DNA from 2 places in the Pantoea sp. B65 genome. Region 1 is predicted to be linked to the other one. Evidence: predicted binding sites of a transcription regulator. Region 1 holds the regulator's gene; the other holds the start of a gene.
The links. The regulator PhoB, encoded in region 1, activates phosphate uptake and scavenging genes when phosphate is short. The targets are predictions, from matches to a motif close to CTGTCATAAAACTGNCNNAT.
Positions count from the first base shown of each region.

Region 2: the regulator PhoB is predicted to act here: its motif matches at 4,833-4,852, upstream of uvrB (excinuclease ABC subunit UvrB).

Region 1 is NZ_JAHXPU010000017.1:215,741-223,067, forward strand. It holds gene JWF83_RS07950 (SbcC/MukB-like Walker B domain-containing protein) at 1-2,548, opposite strand, end outside; gene sbcD (exonuclease subunit SbcD) at 2,545-3,762, opposite strand; gene phoB (phosphate response regulator transcription factor PhoB) at 4,003-4,692, shown strand; gene phoR (phosphate regulon sensor histidine kinase PhoR) at 4,707-6,020, shown strand; gene JWF83_RS07970 (PstS family phosphate ABC transporter substrate-binding protein) at 6,040-6,972, shown strand; gene JWF83_RS07975 (cobalamin-independent methionine synthase II family protein) at 7,166-7,327, shown strand, end outside.
Region 2 is NZ_JAHXPU010000027.1:37,678-45,004, reverse strand. It holds gene yvcK (uridine diphosphate-N-acetylglucosamine-binding protein YvcK) at 116-1,024, shown strand; gene JWF83_RS12550 (hypothetical protein) at 1,093-1,266, shown strand; gene JWF83_RS12545 (autoinducer binding domain-containing protein) at 1,521-2,258, shown strand; gene uvrB (excinuclease ABC subunit UvrB) at 2,585-4,609, opposite strand; gene JWF83_RS12535 (ATP-binding cassette domain-containing protein) at 5,537-6,253, shown strand; gene bioD (dethiobiotin synthase) at 6,285-6,956, opposite strand; gene bioC (malonyl-ACP O-methyltransferase BioC) at 6,956-7,327, opposite strand, start outside.

The DNA of each region.
Region 1 (7,327 bases):
TGCCGCGCTCCAGCCGCTGTTGCAGTTCTGCCAGTTCGGCGCTATTGCTCTCCTGACGACTGTGTAATGCGGCCAGTTTGGGGCCGAGATCAGCAAGTACTTGCTCACCCTGCTGCCAGCGCTGCCACTGCTGCTGACGCTCCTGTAGCCAGCTTTCCACCGCCTCAGTGGCCGGGACGGTAAACTGCCAGGCAGCCAGTTGCTTCGTCAAATCCTCGCGCTGTTGCTGTGCCTGCTGACGTTCCGCCGATAGCTGTTTTTGCAGTTCGGCCAGTTGCTGTTGCGCATAACTCAGTTGCTGTTGGGCCAGTAGCTGTGACTGCTGCTGTTTTTGCAGCGTCTGCTGCTGGATGCCAAGCGCGTCTCTGGCCTGCTGGCAAAGCCGCGTAGCCTGCTCCAGCTGCTGCAGTGACTGTTGCAGTGCCGCTTCCTGCTGTTCCTGGCGCTGCAACCAGCTGGCGACGGCTTCGCCATCCAGCGCGGCCATATTTACCCGCGCCAGCGACTGACAGAGTTCCAGCCACTGCTGTTGCCGCTGCGCAATATCGCTGTCGGTCTGCTGGCGATCTTGTTGCTGTTTTTCCAGCTGCAGTTTAGTTAAGCGAACCTGTTCACCCTTAGCGGTGCCTTGCTCGAACAGCTGCTGCACTTCTTTTTCCAGCTGTTGCAGACGCAGCTGATTGCCGGAAAGCTCCAGCGACTGATATTCGGCGATCGCCGGATGCTGGCAGGAGCCGCACAACGGGCAAGGCTGTTGCGGTTGTAGCGCCGCACGGTACTGCGCTAAGTCAGCGATTTGTTGTTCCAGCTGGCAGCGGGTCTTCAGATCTATATGGTGCTGCTTCTTCTCTTTAAAGGCGCTGCGCAGCGCGGCCAGCTGCTGTTCATCCTGTTCCAGCTGCTGGCTCAGCGTCTGGAGTGCGGTTTGTTGTTTCTGCTGCTGCTGACTGAGCTGGATCAGTTGTGGCGAAAGCAGAGCCAACTGCTGACGTAACGGGCGTTGTTGTTGTAACTGCTGTAACCCGGCGCGCAGCACTGCTTCCGGCTGTTGCTGCTGTAACAGATTGAAGGCCTGTTCAGCCTGATTAAGCTGCTGCTGTGCCGCCTCCTGCCGGGCCTGTAACGGTGTGACCTGCTGAACCAGCTGTTCCAGCGCCTGGTTTTGCCCGGCGATAGCCTGTAACTGTTGCTGTTCACGTTGCTGCAGCGAAGTAAGTACCTGCTCGCTTTTTTGCAGGTGGTTAAAGCGCTCGCGCCACAGCAGTAAAGATTCGCCCCATTGCGCCACCTGCGCATGCTGTTCACGCCACTGCTGATGCTGTTGGCGCTGCTGCCGTAACTGGTTGATTTCCTGCTGTTGCTGCTGCTGACTCTGCTGTTTTTGCTGTTGCGTCAGCTGAAGTTCACTCAGTGCCTTGCTCAGCTGCTCACACTGCTGCTGCAGGCTGGCCAGCTGATGGTCCAGCGGGATAATCTGTTCATTAATCAGCGTCTCCTGTTGCTGACGCTGTGCCAGCAGTTGCTGACGCGACGCTTCCGCCTGCTGTTGCTGCTCGCTGAGAGTTTGCCGCCGGGCCGTCGCCTGCTGCTGCTCGGCGCTTAGTGCGTTAATTTGCTGTTCCAGAACAATAATGTCCTGCTGATACTGGTTGCGCTGCTGCCACAACGGACGCAGCTTCTCTGCCGGTTCCGCCTGCGCCAGTCGTTGCAGTTGCGGCTGCGCCTGATGGCAGGCCGTTTCTGCCTGCTGAAGCCGCTGTTGAGCCTGCTGGCAATCCTGCTGTAACCGCTGTTGTTGGGTCAGCCACTGCTGTTGAAACTGCAAGCCGTTCAGTGACTGAGTGAGTACTTGCTCCTGCGAAATCAGTTGATCCAGCTGCTGTTGCAGTGCCTGGCGCGCCTCTTCATCCAACAGCGCCATGCCGGAAGCCTGCGCGCGCAAATTATCCAGCGCGATACGCGTACTTTTATGGCGTTCGAATACCTCCACCGAGAGGCGACCATAGATTTCGGTGCCGGTCAGCTCTTCCAGCAGCTCTGCCCGTTCACTGGCTTTAGCATTGAGGAAGGCGGCGAACTGACCCTGCGACAGCATCATCGATTTGGTAAAACGATTAAAATCGAGGCCGGTAAGGGTTTCGGTCATCTTCAGCTTGTCGTTGACCTTATCGGCGACAATGCTGTTATCGGCGCAACGCGCCAGCTCGACGCGCGGCGCCTGCAGATTGCCATCCAGCGCGCCACGCGCACGATTCTGGCTCCAGAATGCGCGCCAGGCGACGCCTTTCACTTCAAATTCGACTTCAGCCAGACATTCGGCGGTATCGCGGGTAATCAAATCATTCTGCGACTGGCTGATGCCGCCGAGGCGTGACGTCTGGTGATACAGCGCCAGGCAGATGGCATCCAGCAGAGTGGTTTTACCGGCGCCGGTCGGGCCGGTGATGGCAAACAGACCGTTGCTGGCAAAGGGCTCGGCGGTAAAGTCGATTTTCCATTCGCCTTTCAGCGAATTCAGATTTTTAAAGCGCAGCGTTAAAATTTTCATTGCTGTTCCTCGCTGCGAACCGCATCCAGGGTGGTGGCAAACAGCTGCTGTATTCGCTGTTGCCGCTGCGTGTCGCTGCTCTCTTCCTGTGCCAGCCGTCGGCTGAAAACCTCTTCGACACTGAGTTCATTCAGGGTTTCGTTATTCTGACGTGCGATAACATTGTCGCGCTGCTCACGACTGCGGCGCAGTAGTACCACCTCGACCGGCAGGTCGTCGGTCAGCTGCTGGATGCGCCGCTGAATATCGTTAAGGTAATCTTCGGTGACAATTTCAATATCCAGCCAGACGTTGCTGCTGGCCGTGGTGAATTGTGTCAGTTGCTGTTCGATCTGCGCCAGCGTGCCTTTAATCATGCACATTGGCTGAAATAGCGGGATTGGCAATGGCTCCACCCGAACCCGTTGCTGGCCAGCAAACTCGACCAGGAACACGCTTTTCGCTTTACCGGTTTCATCGAAACTCAGCGGGATTGGCGAGCCGCTATAGCGGATATGCTCGCTGTCGGCAACGCGCTGGGCGCGGTGAATATGCCCCAGCGCAATATAGTCGGCGGGAGGGAACGCCTGCGCCGGAAAAGCATCCAGCGTGCCAATATAGATATCACGTACCGCGTCACTTTTGCTGACGCCGACCGTGGTAAGGTGACCGGTAGCAATAATCGGTAATGGTAACGCCAGCGCCTCGCGCTGGCGCAACGCCTGCTGATAACAGCGCTGATAGTGTTCGCTAATCGCTTCCTGCAGGCTTTGCTGTTTCTCGCGTCCTGATTGTCCGGCCTGGCTGCGCAGGATATCGCGCGGGCGTAAAAAGGGAATGGCGCAGAGTAACGCCGCCGGATTGCCCTGGCGATCGTTTAGCAGCAATACCTGGTCGGCAATCTGTTCACTGGCGGCCGCGATGACACGGGTATTCAGGCAGGCCAGCAGATCGCGCGATTCATTTAGCGTGGCGACCGAATCGTGATTGCCGCCCAGTACGACCAGCTGGCAGCCGGTTCGCTGTAGCTGCACAATAAAACGGTTATACAGTTCACGCGCATAGCTCGGCGGTGAGCCGGTATCAAAGATATCACCGGCGACAATGACCGCATCGATTTGATGTTCTTCTACGGCCAGGATCAGCCAGTCGAGAAACGCCTGATGTTCCGGCGCGCGGCTTTTAGTGTAGAAGAACTGGCCGAGGTGCCAGTCCGCGGTGTGGATGATGCGCATAGAACTCCCTGCATATCGGTGATACTGCAATTCACATGATTCAGGATACAAACGGTAACCTGAGAGGGCGATTATAAACAGAGTGGCCGAAAAGCGGGTGAGCAATTGCCAAATCTGGTTTCACAAAAGTGTGACAAACCGGATTCCGGGGCGTGCTTTTTTCATAAAACTGTCATAAAACTGACGCATAATGGCGCCGCGAACCCCAGTGACAAACCGGTCACATCAGCAGGAGCAATAATGGCTAAGCGCATTCTGGTAGTCGAAGATGAAGCCCCAATTCGTGAGATGTTGTGTTTCGTCCTTGAGCAAAATGACTATCAACCGATAGAAGCGGAAGATTATGACAGTGCGATAAATTTACTGATCGAACCGTGGCCAGATCTGATCCTTCTTGACTGGATGCTGCCAGGCGGCAGCGGCATTCAATTTATTAAACACCTGAAGCGTGAAGCCATGACGCGCGATATTCCGGTGATGATGCTGACCGCGCGCGGCGAAGAAGAAGACCGGGTGCGGGGGCTGGAAGTGGGCGCGGATGATTACATCACCAAACCTTTTTCGCCCAAAGAGTTAGTCGCGCGAATTAAAGCGGTGATGCGCCGTATCTCGCCAATGGCGGTTGAAGAAGTGATCGAGATGCAGGGGCTGAGCCTCGATCCCTCATCACACCGGGTGATGGCTGAAACCACCCCGCTGGATATGGGGCCGACCGAATATAAATTACTGCATTTCTTTATGACGCATCCTGAGCGTGTCTACAGCCGTGAACAGCTGCTGAATCACGTCTGGGGTACCAATGTTTATGTTGAAGATCGCACTGTCGATGTTCACATCCGCCGTTTGCGTAAGGCGCTGGAAGTCACCGGCCACGATCGTATGGTGCAAACGGTGCGCGGAACGGGGTATCGTTTCTCCGCTCGTTTTTGATCGGAGTCTGAACCGTGCTGGAACGCCTCTCCTGGAAGAGATTGCTGCTGGAACTATTGCTGGCCTGTCTGCCGGCACTGATACTGGGTCTGCTGTTCGGCTATTTGCCGTGGTGGCTGTTAGTGTCAGTGCTCGGCGTGCTCGGCTGGCACTTCTATAATTTACTGCGCCTGTCGCACTGGCTGTGGGTCGACCGCACCATGACGCCGCCTGCCGGTCACGCCAGCTGGGAGCCATTGTTCTATGGCCTCTATCAAATGCAACTGCGTAACCGTCGTCGTCGGCGCGAGCTGGGTAACCTGATCAAACGTTTTCGCAGCGGCGCCGAATCGTTGCCGGATGCGGTAGTGCTGACCACCGAAGAGGGCAATATTTTCTGGTGTAACGGGTTGGCGCAGCAACACCTCGGGCTGCGCTGGCCGGAAGATAATGGCCAAAATATCCTGAACCTGCTGCGTTATCCGGAGTTTTCCCGTTATCTGCGTCAGCGCGACTTTGCCCGGCCGTTAACCCTGGTGCTGAATAATCATCGTCATTTAGAGTTCCGCGTAATGCCTTACAGCGAAGGTCAGTGGTTGCTGGTGGCGCGTGACGTCACCCAGAAGCATCAGCTGGAAGGGGCGCGGCGAAACTTTTTCGCCAACGTCAGCCATGAGCTGCGCACGCCGCTAACCGTGCTGCAGGGCTATCTGGAGATGATGAATGATGCGGTGTTGGAAGGTCCCTCGCGTAACAAAGCGCTGCACACCATGCAGGAACAGACGCGACGGATGGACAGTCTGGTAAAACAGCTACTGACTCTGTCACGTATCGAGGCAGCTCCGGCGATTGATCTGCAGGAGAAAGTCGATGTGCCGATGATGTTACGGCTGGTACAGCGCGAAGCGGAAACCCTGAGTAACGGACGTCATGAAATTCATTTTCATACCGATCCGCATCTGCAGGTGTTTGGCAACGATGATCAACTGCGCAGCGCCATCTCTAACCTGGTGTATAACGCGGTGAACCATACGCCATCCGGCACCCGGATTGATATCAGCTGGTTACGCGATAAAACCGGCGCGCACTTTGCGGTAAAAGATAACGGGCCGGGTATTGCCGCTGAGCATATCCCACGTCTTACCGAGCGTTTTTATCGCGTGGATAAGGCGCGCTCCCGCTCCACCGGCGGCAGTGGCCTCGGGCTGGCGATCGTCAAGCATGCGTTAAGCCACCATAATTCGCGGCTGGATATTACCAGTATTCCGGATATTCAGACCTGCTTCAGTTTTACGCTGGCGCCACGGTTGATTGTTCATGCGGAATTGCCGGAGAATGCTACGCGTTGACCATTAACAGGCGCAAAGCATGAAACAACTGATTCTGATGGCGCTACTGCTGCTGTCTGCGACGGCGACGGCAAAAGAGGGGATGCTGGCGGGAAATCTCACCAGTGTCGGCTCTGATACGCTGGGGAATTTAATGGCGCTGTGGGGCGAGAATTTTAATCGTCAGTATCCCGGCGTTAATGTGCAGATTCAGGCGGCCGGTTCTTCTACTGCACCTACCGCGCTGGCGGCTGGCGCCGCGCAACTGGGGGCGATGAGCCGTCCGATGCAGGCCGGAGAACGTCAGTTGTTTGCTGATAAGTATGGCTATGCGCCGCTGGCGATACCGGTCGCGATGGATGCGCTGGTGGTGATGGTGAATCAGGACAATCCGCTAACGGCGATCGACAGTCAGCAGCTGGACGCGGTGTTTTCAGCGACGCGTCGCTGTGGCGCGACGACGGTGCCGGAAAAATGGGGCGATCTGCAACTGAAATCTGCACTGTGGCAGCAGCGCGCGCTGCAACGTTTTGGCCGTAACTCCGCTTCCGGCACCTGGGGTTTTTTTAAACAGCAGGCGTTGTGCGGCGGTGATTTTCGCCGTGATGTCAGTGAGTATCCCGGCTCGGCGGCGGTGGTGCAGGCAGTTGCCGCCACGCTTAACGGTATTGGTTACGCCAGTATCGGTTTTCATATTAGCGGGGTAAAAACGCTGGCCATTGCGCGTGATGGCGCGGCGGCGGTGAGTCCGAGCACCGAAAATATTCGTAACGGTAGTTATCCGTACAGTCGTCCGCTGTATATCTACGTTAATAAGGCGCCGGGTAAGCCGCTGGAACCACTGACCCGTGCTTTTCTGCTACAGGCCATTTCCGCGCAGGGGCAGGAGCTGGTGAAGCGCGCGGGCTATTTACCGCTTTCGGATACGCAGCTGCATCAGGCGCAGGCGTTAATCAATGGCTCCCCTCTGTAGGGCGGATTGATGCCGCCCGCACCGCCATGATGAATTTTATTCATCACCGATGAAATATCCTCTGTTGCACCTGAAGAATGCTCATGTCACTCTGCTTTCAGACATATAGACATCCAGAAGTCTGAGAATAACCAAGAGTAACTATTTCACAGGTAAATTATGCGCCGCGCGCATAAGCCAGGAGTTTATTAACATGCAAAGAACCACCGCGCCATTCCGTGCCGATATTGTTGGCAGTTTCCTGCGTCCGGCAGCGATTAAACAGGCGCGCGAACAGTTTGCCGCAGGAAAAATTGATGCCACTGCCTTGCGTCAGATTGAAGATGAAGCCATTCGCCATGTGGTCAGCCAGCAA
Region 2 (7,327 bases), on a different contig from region 1:
GGGTAAAATGCGCCAAAATTAGCCCGGCAGCGCCTGATCATGGCCTGCTAAGCAGTTAGTGCTGTTAACCCGGCGGTCGGTGTACCGCCCCGGATATATTAAGGAGTTATGGTGAATGCGTAATCGCACGCTGGCGGATCTGGACCGCGTCGTCGCCCTCGGAGGGGGACATGGATTAGGCCGGGTGATGTCGGCACTGTCGCCGCTTGGCTCGCGCCTGACCGGTATCGTCACCACCACCGATAATGGCGGCTCCACCGGACGTATTCGCCGCTCCGAAGGCGGTATCGCCTGGGGCGATATGCGTAACTGCCTGAATCAGCTGATTACCGAACCCAGTGTGGCGTCGGCCATGTTTGAATACCGCTTTAGCGGCAACGGTGAACTTTCTGGCCATAATCTCGGCAACCTGATGCTAAAAGCCCTCGATCACCTCAGCGTGCGGCCGATTGAGGCGATTAACCTGATCCGCAATTTGCTGAAAGTCGATGCTTTTCTGATCCCGATGTCAGAACAGCCGGTCGACCTGGTGGCAGTGGATGCCGAAGGCCATCTGACTTACGGCGAAACCGATATTGATCAGATGGCGCTGCCGCCGCAGGAGTTGATGCTGTCGCCGACGGTGAGCGCCACCCGGGAAGCGATTGAGGCGATTGCGGAAGCCGATCTGATCATCATCGGCCCCGGCAGTTTCTATACCAGCCTGATGCCGGTGCTGTTACTGAGTGACATGGCGCAGGCGCTGCGCCGCACCCCGGCGCCGATGGTATTTATTGGCAATCTGGGGCGCGAACTCAGTCCTGCGGCAGCCAGTCTGACGCTGGCCGATAAGCTGGCGCTGATGGAAAAACATATTGGTAAGAAGGTGATCGATGCGGTAGTGATCAGCCCGCACAGTGATATCCAGGGAGTGGAAGATCGCCTGTTGATCCGCGAACCGCTGGAAGCGGCGGATATTAAGTACCGTCACGATCGGCAGTTGCTGCGCATGGCGCTGGAACGCGCGATTCAGGCGATTGGCTGACTGTCTTAGCGACAATCGCTGATGGCGACAGCAGCGATTGTCGCCATCAGCACGACAAGATGGTCGTAATGAGCACGACTTTTATTGAATACTCCGGACTCTGGCTGGTTATCGATATTCTTACCGCCGGCGTGATATCCAGTCAGTTACTTTCCAGTAAGCCCGTGGTTATTCGCTGGCTTGCAGATGATTTTCTATGGGAAGACATAGTGCAATTATTATATGGGCTTATTTTTCATTAGGAAATAGTTCTAATATTATATAATTGTCATAGTGGGATTTTCCGCATGGCGCGGCCGCATATTACCAATGAGTTTAAAGTGATCGCAATCTCAAATTTTAAACTATTTTTATCCGCCGTTAGAAAATAGTAATAAATATTGTTATTATCGCAATAAATCGCATCAACCAGGCTGCTTATGCCAATTTTAGCGCAGCTTCTTCGACATCAACGATAATTTACTGCGGCCACGCCAAAAGCAGGAGGAATACATTAATGAATAAAGATTTTTTCTCAGACACTGCAAAGAATAATTATATAAAGGAATACCTGGAAAAACAGCTGGCGAGATATGGTAAGATGCACTACGCATTTTCAATAATGGATAAAGAGGATATAGATAAAATATTAGTTATCAGTGATTTAAAAGACTACTTCACAGATATTTACTTGAGAAACAAATTTCAAAGCATAGATCCTGTTATTATCAATACCCTAAATCGTGTTTCACCTCTTGTCTGGGATGAAAACCTGATGATTAGTTCTCAGTGGACAATCATCTTCAATTCAGTGGCACCTTATAATATTATCAGCGGGCAAACCTTTGTTTTACATGATCATAATGACAATCTGGCGTTATTATCACTTTATATTAACAAACTTTTAATGGTGGATATTGATGATAATGTTAAAAAACACAAAAATGATCTTCAAGGGCTTTTAATTAATATTCATGAAATGCTGTTTTCTCTCTATCGCGAAGACCAAAAAAATAACAGTGCAAAAATTGATAAAAATATATTCTCGCCCCGTGAGTCTGAAATACTTTACTGGTGCAGCATTGGAAAGACCTATCCAGAAATTTCCCATATCCTTAACATCTCTGTTAGTACAGTGAAATTCCATATGGGAAATATTGTGAAAAAACTGGGTGTCAATAATGCAAAACATGCCATTAGTTTAGGTAGCGAACTCAGGCTTGTTTCTGCGCCACCAGTAAAGAAAACAAATTAATATAAATCAATACATTAATATATCATGCATCATGGCAGCAACGAGAATAGAGGTTATCGGCAGTAGATTACCCTATATTTTGGAAATAATAACTCACCCCGAATACATCGATTCTCCTGACACCACTTTGTGTGGCAGCCGGAATGGCATGTCCGTACTGCTTCTATGGTACGCGATTACCACCGTTGCCTCATATCAGCATGCAGAAATAGCCGCAAGCTGCATAAAAATGAAAAGCAGACACGCCAGGCATTCGGATTTGAATCGAGTATGTGCTCTGCTGATTAAATTAAACGCGATAACCAGGGGTCTTTGCTTACCCTTTATCACGAAGCGGCAATAAACAGCTCACGCGCTTCATGCAGCCGATCGCGCACCGCTGCCGCTTCTTCGAACTCCAGATTCTGCGCATGCTGCTGCATCTGCGCTTCCAGCTCGTGGATTTTCTTCTGCAGCGCCTGCGGCGTTAGCGCCAGATAGCCGTTATCCGCCTCTGCTGCCACACGGGAGGATTTGCCGCGCCCTCTCGCTTTGTTTTTGCCGCTGCCCTGCCCCAGTTGCAGAATATCGGCAATCTTTTTGTTCAGCCCCTGCGGTACAATACCGTTCTCTTTGTTGTACTGGTCCTGTTTCTCACGACGGCGCTCGGTTTCACTAATGGCCTTCGCCATTGAGGCGGTAATGCGATCGCCATACAAAATCGCCTTGCCATTGATATTACGCGCCGCACGACCGATGGTCTGGATCAGCGAGCGTTCGGAACGCAGAAAACCCTCTTTATCGGCATCGAGAATCGCCACCAGCGATACCTCCGGCATATCCAGCCCTTCCCGCAGCAGGTTAATCCCCACCAGCACATCAAATTCGCCGAGGCGCAGATCGCGAATAATCTCCACCCGCTCAACGGTATCAATATCGGAGTGCAGATAACGCACCCGCTCGCCATGCTCTTCAAGGTATTCGGTCAGATCCTCTGCCATACGTTTGGTCAGCGTCGTCACCAGCACCCGTTCGTTGATCGCCACGCGCTTGCGGATTTCTGACAGCAAATCGTCAACCTGGGTGGTGACCGGGCGCACTTCAATTAGCGGATCGAGCAGACCTGTCGGCCGCACCACCTGATCGATAATATCTTCGCCGGATTTCTCCAGCTCGTAGTTGCCCGGCGTCGCCGACACATAGATGGTTTGCGGCGCCAGCGCCTCAAATTCTTCAAATTTCATCGGCCGGTTATCCAGCGCTGACGGCAGACGGAAACCATACTCCACCAACGTCTCTTTGCGCGCCCGGTCACCGCGATACATACCGCCAATCTGCGGAATAGTCACGTGCGATTCATCGACCACCAGCAGGCCGTCAGCCGGCAGATAGTCAAACAGCGTTGGCGGCGCTTCACCCGGCCCGCGCCCGGAAAGGTAGCGCGAGTAGTTTTCAATACCTGAGCAGTAACCCAGCTCATTCATCATTTCTAAATCAAACTGGGTACGCTGCGCCAGCCGCTGCTCTTCCAGCAGCTTGTTATTCGCCAGCAATACCTGACGGCGATCGGCCAGTTCGACTTTAATTTCTTCCATCGCCTGCAAAATACGCTCGCGCGGCGTGACATAGTGGGTTTTCGGATAGATGGTATAGCGCTGCAGTACCTCAAGCACCTGGCCGGTCAGCGGATCCAACAGCGACAGGCGTTCAACTTCCTCATCAAATAACTCAACGCGTAGGGCAATTTCATCGGATTCCGCCGGGAAAATATCGATCACCTCGCCGCGCACCCGGAAAGTACCGCGCTGAAACGCCTGATCGTTGCGGGTATATTGCAGTTCGGTCAGACGCCGCAGAATGGAACGCTGATCGATAATCATGCCGCGCGTCAGATGCAGCATCATTTTCAGGTACAGGTCGGGATCGCCCAGACCATAGATCGCCGATACCGAGGCCACCACAATCACATCACGTCGCTCCAGCAGGGCTTTGGTCGCTGACAGACGCATCTGCTCAATATGCTCGTTAACCGAGGCATCCTTTTCAATAAAGGTATCAGAACTCGGCACATAGGCTTCCGGCTGATAGTAGTCATAGTAAGAGACGAAATACTCTACGGCGTTATCGGGGAAAAACTCCTTCATCTCACCGTACAACTGAGCAGCGAGGGTCTTATTCGGCGCCAGCACCATCGTTGGGCGATTCAGATCAGCAATCACATTGGCGATGGTGAAAGTCTTGCCCGATCCGGTAACGCCCAGCAGCGTCTGATGGGCAAGGCCATTTTCCAGTCCGTCCTCAAGCAGACGAATCGCCTCCGGCTGGTCGCCAGCAGGTTGAAATGCAGAATTGAGTTTAAAAACTTTGCTCATTGATGGGCTACCTGATGAAGAAATGCGCGAACCGGAGTGTAATTCTACTCGCCTCTGACGATTTTTCCAGAAAATTACACTGGATATAACAACAGTTGTTCTGCGCAATGCTTCGCCAGATAGCAAAGCGTCACTTTTACTCGCCATTATTGGGCAGAAGCCCGAGGATTGGCGTGCAAGGTTATCCCCAGAAGTTTCTGTCGTTTAACATTTGTCAAGCATACTGTAGTGAAACCGTCATCTGAAAAAAGGCGGAAAACCCTCAGGCTTGATTTTCATTAACGTATTGATTTAATTCAAAATGATTTACAAGCCGAGTTTAGCAGCAGTTAAAGCGCAAGCCGCGTCCGCTCTCGTCTGTCACATGTTTTCATTATCTAATGCACATGGTTATCCACAGGAATAGTGGATAACTGATTACAGCGCCCGAAACGTCTGGGGTGTATAAAACTGTGCTGCACGGTATTTGCGCGCTGAATTATTTTTTTTTGGTTTTTTTTCATCTTAACTTAGCGCCAGAGTGATTATGCAATGCATATCTTATGCCGCGATTCCAGCGCTTTTTACCCACTAATATTCGTGTCACAACTGGTACGAAAATGCCTTGTGCCGGACCATTTGCACCAGCGCATAGAGCAAAAAAGCACCGCATCAGTGCAGCACGCCCCTCCCCGGCAAGCTATTGTTAAATACTGTTCACCAATTAGCGCAGGTAATCACTTTAGCGGCGCGATTAAAACCATCACTGTCAGCTATTTCTGGCCTGATAATTGCAGGATTGCTATACCACCTCGCGCTTTCATTACACCAGAGCGATAGCACGAAGCCGTGGCAACAACGTTTTGCGCCATTGATGACAGTTTGCTTAATGCCACAAGCGGAAACAATCAGGTGCCAGCGGAATATTGTCTGGAAGGAGAGTGTCAGATGTTGAGCTTACGCGCAGTAAATCAGTTTTACGGACAGAACCATATTCTGTGGGATGTGGATCTTGATCTGCCGCCAGGCACCTGTACCGGCGTACTGGGCAGCCCGGGCATGGGGAAAACCACGCTGGTCAATTGTATTATGGGCAATTTGCCGGTTAATAGCGGCAGCATGACCTGGCAGGAAGATGGCTCGCCACCCAAGAACCTGCTGCTGCAGCCGATGGAGACGCGGGCACGCATGGGAATTGGTTATGTGCCGCAGGGGCGCCAGATTTTCTCGCAGTTAAGCGTGGAGGATAATCTGTTGATTGCCCTGCTGGCCGGTCAGGACGATCGTCATCGCGCCATCCCGCCGATGGTGTATGAGTTGTTTCCTCAGCTCTATTCACTGCGGCATAAACGCAGCGGCGAGCTACCGCCGGATCAGCAACAACAGCTGGCGCTGGCACGGGCGCTGGTCCTGCAACCGAAACTGTTGATCCTGGATGAGCCAACGGAAGGGATGTCGCCATGGCTGGAAGAGGAGATGGGCAATTTGATCCACCGTCTGAACCACGACTTTGGCCTGACCATTCTGCTACTGGAACAGCGGCTGTCGTTTATCCGCCGTGTCGCCGATTACTTTCTGCTGTTGCACCGCGGGCGCAATGTGGCGCAGGGCAAAGTCGCTCAGCTGGATGACAGCATGGTTAACATGTGGATGCCAGTATCATAATGCTGCGGGACGAAACGGTCGTCCCACAGCTTTAATCCGGCAGGCGCAAATAGTCGCCAAGATGGTCAAACGCCGCGCTGTCGGTAAGCCAGGGAATTTCACCTAAAAACGGCGCAGGAAGCCGCTGACGCAAACTGGTCAGATATTCCTGATGACGTCTGCCTGGCGGTTGCACATCATTGGCAATCCAGCCGGCAAAGCGCAACCCGGCGGCCGCTATCGCCTGTGCGGTCAGCAGCGCATGGTTAATACAGCCCAGCCTGATGCCCACCACTAAAATTACCGGTAACTGCTGTTCGATCACCCAGTCGGCAAAAGTATGCTGCGCCGAGAGAGGCGTAAACCAGCCGCCCGCCCCTTCCGTTAACACCCAGTCAGCCTGCGCACTGAGCTGCGCCAGCCCTGCCGACAGTTGCGCAAACGTAATCGGCCTGCCCTCTTGCGCACTGACAATATGCGGCGAGGTCGGTTCCAGAAATGCCAGCGGATTTACCTGCTCATAAGGCAGCGTCAGCGCGCTGTACTTTTGCAACGCCAGCGCATCGCTGTTGCGCAGCCCGTGCGGCGTTAACTCACAGCCTGACGCCACCGGTTTATAGCCGACGGCACGATAGCCTGCCTGTACCGCGGTCTGCAGCAAGGCGCTGCTGGCAACGGTTTTGCCCACGTCGGTATCCGTTCCGGTAACAAACCAGCGTTTAATCACAACGAAATCACTCCAAAAACTAAATGGTAACTCAGCAGACAGCCGCGTCCGTCGCGCGGCCAGAACTGCTCCAGTTGCTGCAAACGCTGGCGCGTCATCAGGCCGGCACTGCGCCCCTGATGCAGATGGGTGGCGCCAATACCTTTCAGTGAGCGCATCGCCGCCAGCACATCAGGAAATGCCAGCGTCAGGCGCTGCTGACTCAGCTGCAGATTTTTACCCGCGCAGGCGCCGGCTATCTGTTCGACGCTAAGAAAGTGATTAACATGCTGCGCAGCATCCAGCTGCCGCCAGGCGGCACGCACTTCGCTCAGCGAATCGGCGGCCAGCGTCGAGAACAACACCTTGCCGCCGGCGCGCGTCACCCG